DNA from 2 places in the Streptomyces sp. NBC_01520 genome. Region 1 is predicted to be linked to the other one. Evidence: riboswitches for the same ligand, from Rfam matches in the RefSeq annotation. Region 1 holds a riboswitch; the other holds the start of a gene.
The links. Region 1 has a riboswitch for cobalamin ahead of OG524_RS08315 (cobalamin biosynthesis protein). Riboswitches for the same ligand answer to the same signal wherever they lie in the genome.
Positions count from the first base shown of each region.

Region 2: it holds a riboswitch for cobalamin, as region 1 does, so the genes downstream of both, OG524_RS10740 (prenyltransferase/squalene oxidase repeat-containing protein) here and OG524_RS08315 (cobalamin biosynthesis protein) in region 1, are expected to answer to the same signal.

Region 1 covers NZ_CP109404.1:1,819,980-1,827,028, forward strand. The annotation lists gene OG524_RS08290 (hypothetical protein) at 1-902, opposite strand, end outside; gene OG524_RS08295 (alpha/beta hydrolase) at 1,088-2,218, opposite strand; gene OG524_RS08300 (class II aldolase/adducin family protein) at 2,287-2,946, opposite strand; gene OG524_RS08305 (anion permease) at 3,226-4,488, shown strand; gene OG524_RS08310 (hypothetical protein) at 4,501-4,716, shown strand; cobalamin riboswitch at 4,865-4,994, shown strand; gene OG524_RS08315 (cobalamin biosynthesis protein) at 5,123-6,070, shown strand; gene OG524_RS08320 (cobyric acid synthase) at 6,067-7,049, shown strand, end outside.
Region 2 covers NZ_CP109404.1:2,362,046-2,369,094, forward strand. The annotation lists gene OG524_RS10725 (3-hydroxybutyrate dehydrogenase) at 1-91, opposite strand, end outside; gene OG524_RS10730 (PHB depolymerase family esterase) at 361-1,842, shown strand; gene OG524_RS10735 (hypothetical protein) at 1,824-2,288, opposite strand; cobalamin riboswitch at 2,497-2,620, shown strand; gene OG524_RS10740 (prenyltransferase/squalene oxidase repeat-containing protein) at 2,727-3,980, shown strand; gene OG524_RS10745 (SCO2322 family protein) at 3,977-4,663, shown strand; gene OG524_RS10750 (energy-coupling factor transporter transmembrane component T) at 4,660-5,811, shown strand; gene OG524_RS10755 (ABC transporter ATP-binding protein) at 5,808-7,049, shown strand, end outside.

The sequences.
Region 1 (7,049 bases):
AGGAGGGCGTCCTCGCCGCGGGCGACGGCGAGCAGTTCGGCCACGGCGCTGCCGACGGTCCTGGCGGCGAGCCATGCGCGGTATTCGGCACGGGCGGGGCCCGGGGTGAGCCGTGCGCAGCCGAGCAGCATGTCGGCCGCGGCCTGTTCGATGTTGCCGGCCGGGCTCTGGGCGGCGACGCAGATCTGCTCCAGCTTGACCCAGACCGCCCAGTTGCCGAGAGGAGTGAGGGTGGCCTGTCCGGCACCGAGGGTGAGGGCACCGACGGCCGCGAGGCCTTCCAGGGCCCAGTCGAGCAGCAGCGCGTTCAGGTCCGCGGGCTGCCCGGCGACCGGCCCGGAGCCGGGCTCGGTCCGCTGCTCCGGCCCGTACGGCACCTCGCAGCGCTCCTCGTGGAGTTCCGCGACGCGCTGGCCGAGGAGGTCGAGGAGGGCGGGCACGGTGACGGGTCCCGCCGAGAGCTGCAGGAGGGACAGCACCTGGGGTACGGCCTCGACGGCTTCGGCGACCGCTGCGGCCTCGATGCCCTCGGGCGCCGCGTGGACGAGCGACCAGGCGTCGAAGAGCGCCACCCAGCCACGGAGCACGGCGGAGTCGTCGCGGTCCCAGGCGCGCAGCCGCCAGCCGGGGCGCGCGGTGTCGCCGTGGAGTTCGATGAGTCCGGCGAGCCTGGCGCGGTCCCAGCCGGCCTGCACCTGGGCCGGGGACGCCTCCAGCGCCGCCGCGGCCCGTTCGAGGGCCTGGGTGGCGAGCGGGGCGGCACCCGGGCTCGCGCCGTCGGCGGCCCAGTGGGCGATCCGTACGGCGTCGGCCAGCACGACCCTGGCCTGGCGGGCCAGTTCCGCCGGGGGCGGTGTGCCCTCGGGTGGGCGGGGGGCCGGCCTGGTGCGCCGGGTGGTCACGGCCTTGCGGGCGGTGGCAAGGGGTCGCGGGCGGACAAGTCGCAGCCTGGAGTCGCGCGGGGTACGGGACGTCACGAGGAGCAGTCTTGCCTCTGACGGCCCGAAAGCCCAAACGGAAGCCGGATCGAGGGGGCCCGTGAGGGTTCCCGGCCCGGTCACCAACCGGGCCGATCCATCCCATCACCTCACATCAGGGGCGTGAGGAAGCGTCTGAGGGCCTCTTCGTAGCCGGCCGGATCGGCATTCCACATCGCCGCATGCGGAGCCTGCGGTACGGAGTGCAGTGTGACCAGGTCGGGGCGGAGCTCGGCGAGTTCCCGGGACGGCTGCCAGGGGGCCAGGGTGTCGTCGGGGCCGTGGAGGATCAGGGTCGGGGTGTGCAGGGCCGTCGGCAGCGAGGTGTCCAGGAGCGGCGCGCCGTGCAGCCCCGTCCGGCCCTGGGCGGCCCGGACGGCGAGGGGCAGCAGCGCGGAGGGGACGCCGTGTGCGGAGGCCAGGGCACGGAGTGTGGCTTCCCAGTCCAGGACCGGGGAGTCGAGGACGAGGCCCCTGATGCGGTCCCGGAGGGCGGAGTTGACGGCGGCGTGCAGGGCCATCGAGGCGCCGGAGGACCAGCCGTGGACGATGACGTTCTCGGCTCCGTAGCGCACGGCGTAACGGATGGCCGCGTCGAGGTCGCGCCATTCGGACTCGCCGAGGTGGCCGAGGCCGTCCGGGGGGCGAGGGGCGCCGGCGTCCCCGCGGTAGGCGAGGTCGAGCACGGGGAGCTGCTGCTCGTGCAGGAAGCCCATGACGTTCAGCGGGTGTTCCCTGCTGGTGCCCAGGCCGTGCACGGTGATCACCCAGGTGTCGCGGGCACCTGGCACGAACCAGGCGGGCAGGAAGCCCAGCTCGCCGGGGATCTCGACCTCCTTGTAGGCCAGGCCGAGGGCGCCGAGCGGGTCGCCGGTGTGGATCTCCGGAGTCATGCGGACCCTGGCGCCCTGTACGAGGCTGCCGCGGTTGACGCGTTCCAGTCTCCGTACGACGGTGTCGGCGGAGCCGTCCGGCGTCTGTACGGTCAGCGGGCCGACGACGGCGTGGACGCCGCGGCCGGTCAGTCCGTACGTGCCGGGGCGCAGGGCGGCGAAGGAACGGGTCAGGGTGATCTGCCCGGCCGCCGTCGCGTGCACGGTGAGTCTGCGGTCTCCGGGGAAGGGGCGGGGCGACGGGGCGCCGAGGGCGGCGTCGCTGGCGTACCGGCCGGCCGCGACCGCTGCCGCTCCGACGCCGAGGATCGTGGTGACGGCTGCTGCCGTCGCTGTTGCCGGGCGCACGGCTTCAGTGTCCCGGCCCGCGGTCCGGACGGCCAGCGGGGCGGGGCCGTCCGGTGCCGGGCCCGCCGTCAGCCGGGCTGGCCGTAGTCCTCCAGGGCGTCCTGGACGTCGCGCAGCTGGGCCCGGGTGAGCAGTGCCGGACTGTGGTCCGGCACGGAGCTCGCGGTGAGCCAGAGCCTGCACATCCATTCGAGCTGGGCGGTGCGGTCGTAGGCCTCTTCGAGGGTGTCCCCGTAGGTGACGGTCCCGTGGTTCCGCAGGAGGCAGCCGGTGCGGTCGCGCAGGGCGGCGAGCATGTGGCTCGCGAGTTCGGGCGTCCCGTAGCGGGCGTAGGGGGCGGTGCGGACCGGTCCTCCGAGCATCGCGGCGGCGTAGTGCACCAGCGGCACCTCGGTGACGAGTGTGGAGACGGCGGTGGCGTGCACGGCGTGGGTGTGGACAACGGCCGCGGCGCGGGTGCTGCCGTAGACGGCCAGGTGGAGGGGGAGTTCGCTGGTCGGGGTCAGCTCGCCGAGCACCTGGCGCCCTTCGAGGTCGACGCCGACGGCGTCGTCGGGTCCCAGCCGGTCGTAGGGCACCCCGGTGGGGGTGACCAGGACGGTCCCGCCGACCCGTGCCGACACGTTGCCCGAGGTGCCGACGACCAGCCCCTCCGCGGCCGTCCTGCGGGCCGTCGCGACGACGCCTGCCCATGCCTGTGCGATCACGTCCCGATCCTGGTCGCTCATGCGGAGATCCTAGGCCGGCCGGGTCGTTCCGCCTGGGCTGTCCCGGCAACGTGACCGAAGTCTCCCCAATGGGGCAAATCCGGCAGCCGGCAGGCACGCCGGGCCGGCCGGGAGGCCGGCACCCGCAGTGCCGCAACGGGTCCGGGCAACTCCTCGCGCACACAAGCGGAATGCCCACACGCGCTTGGGGTCACCACAACGCCCTGCCTAGTTCATCTTCCGTTCACTCAGGTTGCTTACGTTCCTACAGCCACTGACGTCGAACGATTGCCTGGGTAAATGGAACACATCACGCTGCTGCTTGCGATTGTGGTCGTGACAGCTCTCGTGTTCGATTTCACGAACGGTTTCCACGACACCGCCAACGCGATGGCGACCACCATCTCGACCGGCGCTCTCAAGCCCAAGACAGCGGTGGCCATGTCCGCCGTTCTCAACCTCGTCGGCGCGTTCCTGTCGGTGGAGGTCGCCAAGACGATCTCCGGCGGGATCATCAATGAGAACGGCCTCAGAACCGAGGTCATATTCGCGGCGCTCGTCGGCGCCATCCTGTGGAATCTGCTGACCTGGCTGGTGGGCCTGCCCTCCAGCTCGTCCCACGCACTCTTCGGCGGCCTCATCGGCGCCGCGGTGATGTCGGCCGGCTGGTCCTCGATCAACGGCGGCACCGTCGTCACCAAGGTCCTGCTGCCCGCCGTCGCAGCCCCTCTCGTCGCCGGTCTGGCCGCGCTGCTGGCCACGAAACTGACGTACCGCCTCAACCGGAAGATCACCGACGAGGCCCAGCTGAAGTCGACCGCCAAGGGCTACCGGGCCGGCCAGATCGCCTCGGCCGGTCTCGTCTCCCTCGCCCACGGCACCAACGACGCGCAGAAGACGATGGGCATCATCACCCTGGCCCTGGTCACCGGCGGCGTCCTGGCCCCCGGCTCCAACCCGCCGGTCTGGGTCATCGCCTCCGCCGGTATCGCCATCGCGATGGGCACCTACCTCGGCGGCTGGCGCATCATCCGCACCATGGGCAGCGGTCTCACCGACCTCAGGCCGCCGCAGGGCTTCGCCGCCCAGACCAGTGCGGCCACGGTCATCCTGGCCTCCTCGCACCTCGGCTTCTCGCTCTCCACCACCCAGTCCTGCTCCGGCGCCGTGATGGGCGCGGGCCTCGGACGCAAGGGCGGCGTGGTCCGCTGGTCCACCGCCACCCGGATGTTCGTCGCCTGGGGCCTGACCCTGCCGGCCGCCGGTCTGGTCGGCGCGGGCGCGGAGTTCCTCACCAAGCAGGGCCCCTGGGGCGTCGGCGTGGTCGCCGTGCTCCTCGTGGCGGGCTCCGGAGCCATCTGGATGCTGTCGCGCCGCAAGCCGGTCGACCACACCAACGTCAACGCGACCGACGCCGAGCCCGCGGGTGTCGTCACCACCGCCATCGCGGCCGTCAGCCCGCCGCCCGTCGGCTCCGGCGTCCCGGACCTCAAGACCACCATCCCGGCCCCGGCCCCGACGGCCGGAACCCCGGCCGACCCGGCCCGACCGGCCACGGTGTAAGGACAGATCCGAATGAACATCGACTGGGCAGCTCTCGCTTCCGTCTTCGGCGTCAGCCTCGTGGTCACCGTCGCACTGGTCGGCCTCTTCACCCTCGGCATCATCGGTCTCGCCAAGGCGCCGACGGCGCAGGGCGGCTCCTCCGTGATGACGCGCTCCGGCGCGTACGCCTGCTTCGCACTGTGCGTGGCGGCCGTGGCGTACGGGATCCATCTGATCGTCGCCTGACCACCGCACGTGGTCGCACCGGGCCGGACACACACCTGTGTGTCCGGCCCGGTGTGCGTCTGCGCACACTGAAGCCTCGCAGGTCAACGGCAGGTTGACGGGCGTTCGCGGAGCGTGGTGGACTGCCGGAGCCATTTACGGCGACAGGAGAGGAAGCCGGTGCGAATCCGGCGCGGTCCCGCCACTGTCACCGGGGAGCAGCCCTCTCATGGAGGTCACGGTCCGCCACCGCGGACCGGAAGGCCGGGGAAGCTGCGGATCCGGAAGCCAGGAGACTCTCGTCGCCGGTCACGTCGAACCAGGGCGCGGACCCTGAGTGAGGACATCTGCCATGCCTGGCTGCCGTGCGTCGGTCCCTGTGCCACCCGTGACGAAGGCCCTCCGAGGCGCGACGGCCGGCTGAACCGTGCGAGCCGACCGCATCTTCGCGTACGGCGCCGCCGCCGGTCTGCTCGGCGACCTGCTCCTCGGTGATCCGCGGCGGGGTCATCCCGTCGCCGCCTTCGGGCGGGCCGCGGCAGGCGTCGAGAACCGGCTGTGGCGCGACGACCGTGGCCGGGGCGCCCTGCACGCGCTGGTCTGCGCCGGAGGCGCTGCGGGCGCCGCCGCCCTGGCCGCCCGCGCCGTACGGAACCGTCCCGCCGCGGCCGTGGCCCTGACCGCCGCCGCCACCTGGTCCGTCGTCGGCGGGACGTCGCTGGGCCGCGAGGCCCGCACCATCGGCGGCGCTCTCGCCGCCGGTGACATCGAGGTGGCCCGGGAGCGCCTGCCGCATCTGTGCGGCCGTGACCCGTACTCCCTCGACAAGCAGCAGATCGCCCGCGCGGTGGTGGAGTCCGTCGCCGAGAACACCTCCGACGCCGTCGTGGGGGCCCTGGTGTGGGGTGCGCTGGGCGGGGTGCCCGGCCTGGTCGGGTTCCGGGCCGTCAACACCCTGGACGCCATGGTCGGTCACAGGTCGCCCCGCCACCTGCGCTACGGCTGGGCCTCGGCCCGGCTCGACGACCTCGCCGGCTGGCCCGGCGCGCGCCTCACGGCCGTGCTCGCGGTGGCCGCCGGGGGGAACCCGCGCGCGGCCGTACGGGCCTGGCGGGCCGACGCCGGGAAGCATCCGAGCCCCAACGCGGGCCCGGTCGAGGCCTCGTTCGCCGGTGCGCTCGGCGTACGGCTCGGCGGCACCCTCGCGTACGGCGGACGGGTCGAGCACCGGCCCGTGCTCAACGGGGAGGCGGGCCGGGTCGTGCGGGTCGCGGACATCGAACGCGCGGTGCGGCTGTCGCGCCGCGTGAGTGTGCTGGCCCTCGGCGTGTGTGTGGCCGGTCGGCTGGCCGTGGGACGGAGGGGTCGGGCATGAGCGCAGGACCGGGCGGCGGGCTGCTGGTCGCGGGGACCACCTCGGACGCGGGCAAGAGCGTCGTCACGGCGGGGATCTGCCGGTGGCTGGTGCGCCGGGGGGTGAAGGTCGCGCCGTTCAAGGCACAGAACATGTCACTGAACTCCTTCGTCACCCGTGAGGGCGCCGAGATCGGCCGCGCCCAGGCGATGCAGGCGCAGGCCGCCCGGGTGGAGCCGACCGCGCTGATGAATCCGGTGCTGCTCAAGCCCGGCGGCGACCGTTCCAGTCAGGTGGTCCTGATGGGGAAGCCGGTCGGCGAGATGAGTGCGCGCGGCTATCACGGGGGGCGGCAGGAGGCGCTGTTCGGGACGGTCGTGGACTGTCTGGAGCAGCTCCGGGGCACGTATGACGCCGTGATCTGCGAGGGGGCGGGCAGTCCGGCCGAGATCAATCTGCGGCGTACGGACATCGTGAACATGGGCGTCGCGCGGGCCGCGCGCTTTCCGGTGCTGGTCGTCGGGGACATCGACCGGGGCGGGGTGTTCGCCTCGTTCTTCGGTACGACGGCGCTGCTGGCCGCCGAGGACCAGGAGCTGGTCGCGGGGTACCTCGTGAACAAGTTCCGGGGTGACGTCTCGCTGCTGGAGCCCGGTCTGGACATGCTGTACGAGCTCACGGGGCGGCGGACGTACGGGGTGCTGCCGTTCGCCCACGGTCTGGGCATCGACGAGGAGGACGGGCTGCGGGTGTCGATGCGCGGCGCCGTCCGGGAGTCGGTCGTCGCCCCGCCGCACGGGGAGGACGTCCTGCGGGTCGCGGTGTGTGCCGTGCCGCTGATGTCGAACTTCACCGATGTGGACGCGCTGGCGGCCGAGCCGGGTGTGGTGGTGCGGTTCGTGGACCGGGCCGAGGAGCTGGCGGACGCGGATCTGGTGATCGTGCCCGGTACCCGCGGCACGGTGAAGGCGCTCGCGTGGCTGCGTGAGCGGGGGCTGGC
Region 2 (7,049 bases), 540 kb from region 1:
CCGCACCGGTGACCAGGGCGGTGCGTCCGGCCAGGAACCGGTCTGCGGGCGGTGTGGGGGGTGCGTGGTCCGGGGTCCGGGAAGTCTGCATGGGCGTCACCGTAAGGACGTCACCGCCCGCATCACACGGGGTCGGTGCACACACCCTCGGGCGGGGCCATGGTGGCGGCGTACATGGTGCGGGGCGGGCGGCGGGCGGGCGGTCCCCGCCGTTCTCCCCGGCCCGCGGCGGGCGCAAGAGGAGCGCCGCACACAGCGGGAATCGGCGGATGTCCGTCTGTCACATGGGCGGGGCGCTCCCCGGCCAATAGTTTCCGGCCGGTAAGTCCGCACGCCCGACCCGACCAGGGAGGCCCCACCGTGCGCCCACCGACCCTCCGACGCCTGCTCCGCCGCATCGCGTCCGCCGCCGTCCTGATCCTGCTCGCCCCGGCCCCCGGTACCGCTCTGGCCGCCCCGCCGGCCACGGCCGCCGCCGGTCTGCGGCAGGTCACGGGCTTCGGCTCGAATCCCGGCAGTCTGCAGATGTACGCCTACACGCCCGACGACGTGCCGGCGGGCGCGCCCCTCGTCGTCGCGCTGCACGGCTGCGCACAGTCCGCCGACGCCTACTACTCCCACTCGGGCTGGCCGCAGTACGCCGACCTGTGGGGCTTCGACGTCGTCTTCCCGCAGACGACGTCGGCGAACAACCCGCTGTCCTGCTTCGGCTGGTTCGACCCGGCCGAGAGCACCCGGGGCCGGGGGGAGGCCGCGTCCGTCGCGCAGATGGTCGAGTACGCGAAGCAGACGTACGGCTCCGACGGCCGCCGGGTGTACGTCACCGGACTGTCGGCGGGCGGCGGGATGGCCGCCGACCTGCTGGCCGCCTACCCGGACGTGTTCGCGGGCGGGTCCGTGGCCTCCGGGCTGCCCGCGCAGTGCGCCACCAGCCAGGCCGCCGCGTCGGGCTGCCAGACGGGCCCGCAGAAGCTGTCGCCCGCCCAGTGGGGCGACAAGGTCCGCGCCTCCTACCCGGGCTGGACCGGCCCCTGGCCCCGGGTCTCGGTCTGGCAGGGCACCTCGGACTACACGGTCCACCCGGCCAACGCCACGGCGCTGCGCGACCAGTGGACCGACGTCTGGGGGATCGGCCAGACCCCGTCCCGCACGGAGAGCCTGCCCGGCGGCACGACCCGGAGCGTGTACGAGGACGCGTCCGGGCAGCCGGCCGTGGAGACGTTCTCGGTCTCCGGCATGGGGCACGGCCTGGCCGTGGACCCGGGGTCGGGCGACGGGCAGTGCGGGTCGACGGCCGCGTACTTCCTGGACACGATCTGCTCGACGTACCGCACGGGCCTGTTCTGGGGCCTGGACCGGGACACCCCGGGCGGCGAGGACGGACTGCCCGCCCCGGCCGGTCTGACGGTCACCGGGGTCACGGACGGCACGGCCTCGCTGGTGTGGGACGCGGTCGCGGGAGCCGCCTCGTACCGGGTGTACCGCGACGGCGCCCAGGTGGCCGCACCGGCCTCGCCCTCGGTCACGGACACCGGGCTGGGCGCCGGGACCGCGTACCGCTGGACGGTGGCGGCGGTCGACTCCTCGGGAACCGTCGGAGCCGTCTCGACGGCGGTGACGGCGACCACCACGGGCGGTACCGTACCCGCCCGGTGCGTCGAGGCGACGAACTACGCGCACGTGACGGCGGGACGGGCCCGCACCTCGGGCGGGTACGTCTACGCGAACGGCTCCGGGCAGAACATGGGCCTGTACAACGTGTTCGTCACGCACACGCTCAGGGAGTCACCGACGGGCCACTTCGTGATCGCCGACTCCGGCTGTCAGGCCGGGTCCTCGTAGTCGCCCCTGATCTCCTCGGGCAGTTCGCAGCCGTCCTCGACCGCGGTGAGCGACACGATCTGCTCCGTGCCGAAGCCCGCCATCGCGTAGTGCCGGGCGTACACCTTCCAGCCCCGCTTGGCGAGGGTGCGGAAGGTGACGTCCTGCTCCGCGTGGCTGGAGACGATCTCCCAGTCCCGCTGGCGCAGTTGCCGCACGGCCGCCTCGAAGGCGTCGGCCGCCCCCGCGGCCGGCGCGTCGCCCATCCAGGGGGCGATGCACTCCTGCCAGTCGCCCGCGGGCAGACCGGCCGTGGAGGTGTCACCGGCGGGAAGTCCCGCGGTCCCGGCGACGGCGGCTATCTCGCCGGTCACCGTCTCCTTGGTGAACGCCACGGTGGGCACGGGCGACGGTTTCGGCGCGGCCCCCTCCTCGCCGACGGGACCGCAGCCCGCGGTCACCGTCATGAATGCGCTCACCGCGGCGGCCGCTGCCGCCGTTCCTCTTGTACGCACTGGTGCTTCCCGCCCCGGTCGTTCCTGTCCACGGGCGCCCGCCCGTTTGATCCCCCGCCGGAGTTTCGCACGGGCTTTGACCTGCTGGGAAGCCCTTTCCCCGGGATCGCGGCCGGTCCCGTCGCCGTGCGCCCGGGGAGGGCGTGGAGCGCCCCGGTAGAGTGAACGGGTCGTCATCATGCCCGTACGGGGGGAAGCCGGTGCGAATCCGGCGCTGGCCCGCAGCCGTCATCCGTCCCCAGGGACGGTCAGCCGGAATGCCCCGTGCGTGAGCGTGACCGGCTCGTGCCACCGGAACCCCGGTGGCCGGCACCGTCGAGGTATACGGGGCCGGAGCCCGGTGCATCCGTGTGCCCGAGCCCGGTCCTCGCAGGAGAGGCCCAGCCCGCCATGACCGTACGCCGCCGCGCGGCAGCGCTCGCGATCACCGCCGTGCTCTGTGCCGCCGCCGCCCCTGCGGCGGTCGCCGCCCCGAGCCCGTCCCCCTCTCCGTCCGCGGCGCTGCCGCCCGGTCTGTACGGGACGAAGGACCCGGCGTACGACGGCGTGTGGCGCCAGTCGGTGGCCTTCCTGGCGCAGAAGATCGAGCTCGTCACGCCTGCCACGCAGTCGGTGGACTGGCTCGTCGGCCAGCAGTGCGCCGACGGGGCCTTCACCTCGTACCGCGACGCCTCCGTGCCCTGTGACGACAAGACGGTGGCGGACACCAACGCGACCGCGGCGGCGGTCCAGGCCGTGGTCGAGCTGGCCGTGCACCGCGAGGTCGTGGACAAGGGCGTCACCTGGCTGAAGTCCGTGCAGAACGAGGACGGCGGCTGGGGCTACAACCCGGGCAGCCCGAGCGACGCCAACTCCACCGCCGTCGTGATCGGCGCACTGGCCCGGGCGGGCGTACCGCTGGCCGCGGTCACGAAGCCGGGCGGCAGCACGCCGTACACGGCGCTGCAGTCGTTCGCCCTGCCGTGCGGGGGGAAGGACGGCGGGGCGTTCGCCTACCAGCCGGACAAGAACGGCAAGCTCACGGCCAACGCGGACGCCACGGCGGCGGCGGTGCTCGGCGCGATGGGCAAGGGCATGGCGGCCGGCACCTCCAACGCGGCGAAGGCGCCCTCCTGCGCCAAGGGCACGGACCTGACCCCGGAGCAGTCCGCGCAGAACGGCGCCTTCTACCTCGCGGGCGCCCTGGCCGGCTCCGGTCATCTGGAGCTGCCGCCGATGCCGGGCGCCGAGGACACCGAGCCGCAGCCGGACTTCGGCAACACCGCCGACGCCGTCGTCGCGCTGGCGGCGTCGGGTCACAAGGACAAGGCGGCCGGAGCGGTCGCCTACCTGGAGAAGAACGCGCTGGGCTGGGCGAAGGAGGGCGGCCCCGCCGCCACCGCGCAGCTGGTGCTCGCCGCGCACGCGACCGGGACCGACGCCCGTGACTTCGGGGGCGTCGACCTCGTCAAGCAGCTCAACGCGACGGGCCCGGCGCCCGCCGCGACCGCCGTGCCCTCGCCTACCACGACCGCGCAGGAGCCGAAGGACACGAGCAGCGACGACGGCGGGCTCGGCGTCTGGTGGCTGGTCGGCATCGGACTCGCCTTCGGCGCGGGCATCGGCTTCCTGCTCAGCGGGCGCCGGAAGAACCAGCAGCTGTGAGGCGCCCGCCGGGCGGCACCGCGGCACTGCTTCTCCTCGTCGGCGCCCTGCTGGTCGTGCCGGCCGCGGGGAGCGCGCAGGCGGCGGGTTACCGCTACTGGTCGTTCTGGGAGGGCGACGGCGGGAAGAACTGGACGTACGCCACGCAGGGCCCGTCCCTGGTGCGGCCCGACGACGGCGCCGTGCAGGGCTTCCGCTTCTCGGTGAGCGAGGACTCCTCGGACTCGGCGCAGCCGCGCCGCGCCCCGGACTTCGGGGCGATCTGCGCGGGCACCCTGGCGAAGGACGGCCTCAAGCGGATCGCGCTGGTCATCGACCCGGGCACGGCGGCGGACGCCCCGGACGGTGAGACACCGCCCGTGCCGCGCACCGCCTGTGCGCGGGTGGCGCCGGAGGCGAGCACCGCGGAGGCGCTCGCCTCGGTGGCGAAGCCGCTGCGGTACGACAGTTCGGCGATGCTCTGCGCGATCTCGGGCTATCCGGCGTCGGGCTGCGGTGAGCAGGTCGGCGGGGACTCCGGTGCCCCGGGGTCCGGCGGCTCGGCCCCGGCGACCGCCGCGGACGCCGGGGATGCCGCCGGCGACCCGGACGGCGGCGGTCCGTCGGCCGGTGTGCTCACCGGGGTCGGTGCGGTGCTCCTGCTGGGTGTCGCCGCGGTGCTGCAGGCCCGTCGCCGCCGATGACCCGCGAAGCCGGCGCGGCCCGGCCGCACCGTGCCCTGCGCGCTCCCGAGGCGACCCGCAGCAACGCGCTGCCGGCCGGGGCCTGGTGGCTGTGGGCGCTCGGTCTGGCCACGGCCGCGTCCCGTACGACCAATCCGCTGCTGCTCGGACTGCTGGTGGGCGTGGCGGGCTATGTGGTGGCGGCGCGCCGTACGGATGCGCCGTGGGCCCGTTCGTACGGGGCGTTCATCAAGCTGGGGCTGTTCGTCGTCGGTGTGCGGCTGGTGTTCTCCGTGTTCCTCGGCTCACCGGTCCCGGGTACGCACACACTGTTCACGCTCCCCGAACTGCCGTTGCCCGACTGGGCGCAGGGCGTCAGGATCGGCGGCCGGGTCACGGCCGAGCAGGTCGTGTTCGCACTGTACGACGGGGCGAAGCTGGCGACCCTGCTGATCTGTATCGGTGCGGCGAACTCGCTCGCCAACCCGGCGCGGCTGCTGAAGTCGCTGCCGGGAGCGCTGTACGAGGTGGGGGTGGCCGTCGTCGTCGCGATGACGTTCGCACCGAATCTGGTCGCCGACGTGGTGCGACTGCGGACCGCCCGCAGGCTGCGCGGCCGGCCGACCGGCGGGATCGGGGCGGTGCTCCAGATCGGGCTGCCGGTGCTGGAGGGCGCCCTGGAGCGTTCGGTGGCGGTGGCGGCGTCGATGGACGCGCGGGGGTACGGGCGCACGGCCGAGGTCCCTGCCTCCGTCCGCCGCACCACGAACGCGCTGACGCTCGGCGGGCTGCTGGGCGTGTGCGCGGGAACGTACGCGCTGCTGTCCGCGCAGGGCGCGGTCTACGGGCTGCCGCTGCTGCCGGCCGGACTGGCCGCCGCCCTGGCGGGGCTCGGGCTGGGCGGCCGGCGCACGGTCCGCACCCGCTACCGGCCGGACCGGTGGGGCGCGCGTGCCTGGCTGGTCGCGGGCTCGGGTGCCGCCGTGGCCGGGGCGATGTTCTGGGCGGCCGCCGCCGATCCGGCGGCGCTGTACCCCGGTGTCGTGCCGCTGACCGCTCCCGTACTGCCGCTGTGGCCCGCCGCCGCGGTGCTGATCGGGCTGCTGCCCGCCGCCGTGGCGCCCGTCCCGCCGTCGGCCTCCCCCAAGAACTCCCAGGAGCAGGCGTGATCCGGTTCGAGCAGGTTTCGGTGCGGTACGAGGGAGCGGACCGTCCCACGCTCTCGGGGGTCGACCTCACGGTTCCCGAGGGTGAGCTGGTGCTGCTCGTCGGCCCGTCCGGGGTCGGCAAGTCGACTTTGCTGGGTGCCGTCTCCGGTCTCGTTCCGCACTTCACCGGCGGTGTGCTGACCGGCCGGGTGACGGTCGACGGCCGGGACACCCGTATCCACAAGCCCCGTGAACTCGCCGATCTGGTGGGCACGGTGGGCCAGGACCCGCTCGCGCACTTCGTCACCGACACCGTCGAGGACGAACTGGCGTACGGCATGGAGTCGCTGGGCCTGGCCCCCGACGTGATGCGGCGGCGGGTCGAGGAGACGCTGGACCTGCTGGGCCTGGCGGAGCTGCGCGACCGGCCGATCGCCACGCTGTCCGGCGGCCAGCGGCAGCGGGTCGCGATCGGGTCGGTCCTCACCCCGCATCCGAAGGTCCTGGTCCTGGACGAGCCGACGTCCGCCCTGGACCCGGCCGCCGCCGAGGACGTCCTGGCGGTACTCCAGCGGCTGGTGCACGACCTGGGCACGACCGTGCTGATGGCCGAGCACCGGCTGGAGCGTGTGGTGCAGTACGCCGACCAGGTCGTCCTGCTGCCGTCACCGGGCGCCGCCCCGGTGACGGGCGCGCCCGCGGACGTCATGGCCGTCTCGCCCGTACGCCCGCCGGTCGTGGACCTGGGCCGGCTCGCCGGGTGGGAGCCGCTCCCGCTGTCGGTGCGCGACGCGCGGAAGCGGGCGGTGGGCCTCCGCGAACGGCTGGTGTCCGTGCCGCTCCCGGCGCCCGAGGGACCGTCCCGGGAGGCCGCCCCGGACCCCCTCCCCGCTCCCGCCGCCGTGCCCCCCGGATTCCTCGACCGGCTGCTCGGCCGCCGTCCGCGCCCCACGCCCGGGCCCGTACCGGGCGACGGCGTCACCCGGATCGAGGGCCTCGGGGTGCGGCGCGGGCGCGTCGAGGCGCTGCGCCGGGTGACGCTGTCCGTCGCGCCCGGGGAGACCGTGGCCCTGATGGGCCGCAACGGCGCGGGCAAGTCGACCCTGCTGACCACACTCGTCGGGATGATCGAACCCACCACGGGCTCGGTCCTCGTCGGGGGTCTGCACCCGTCCCGTACACCGCCGCGCACCATGGCGCGCCGGGTCGGACTCGTGCCCCAGGAGCCGCGCGACCTGCTGTACGCGGACACGGTCGCC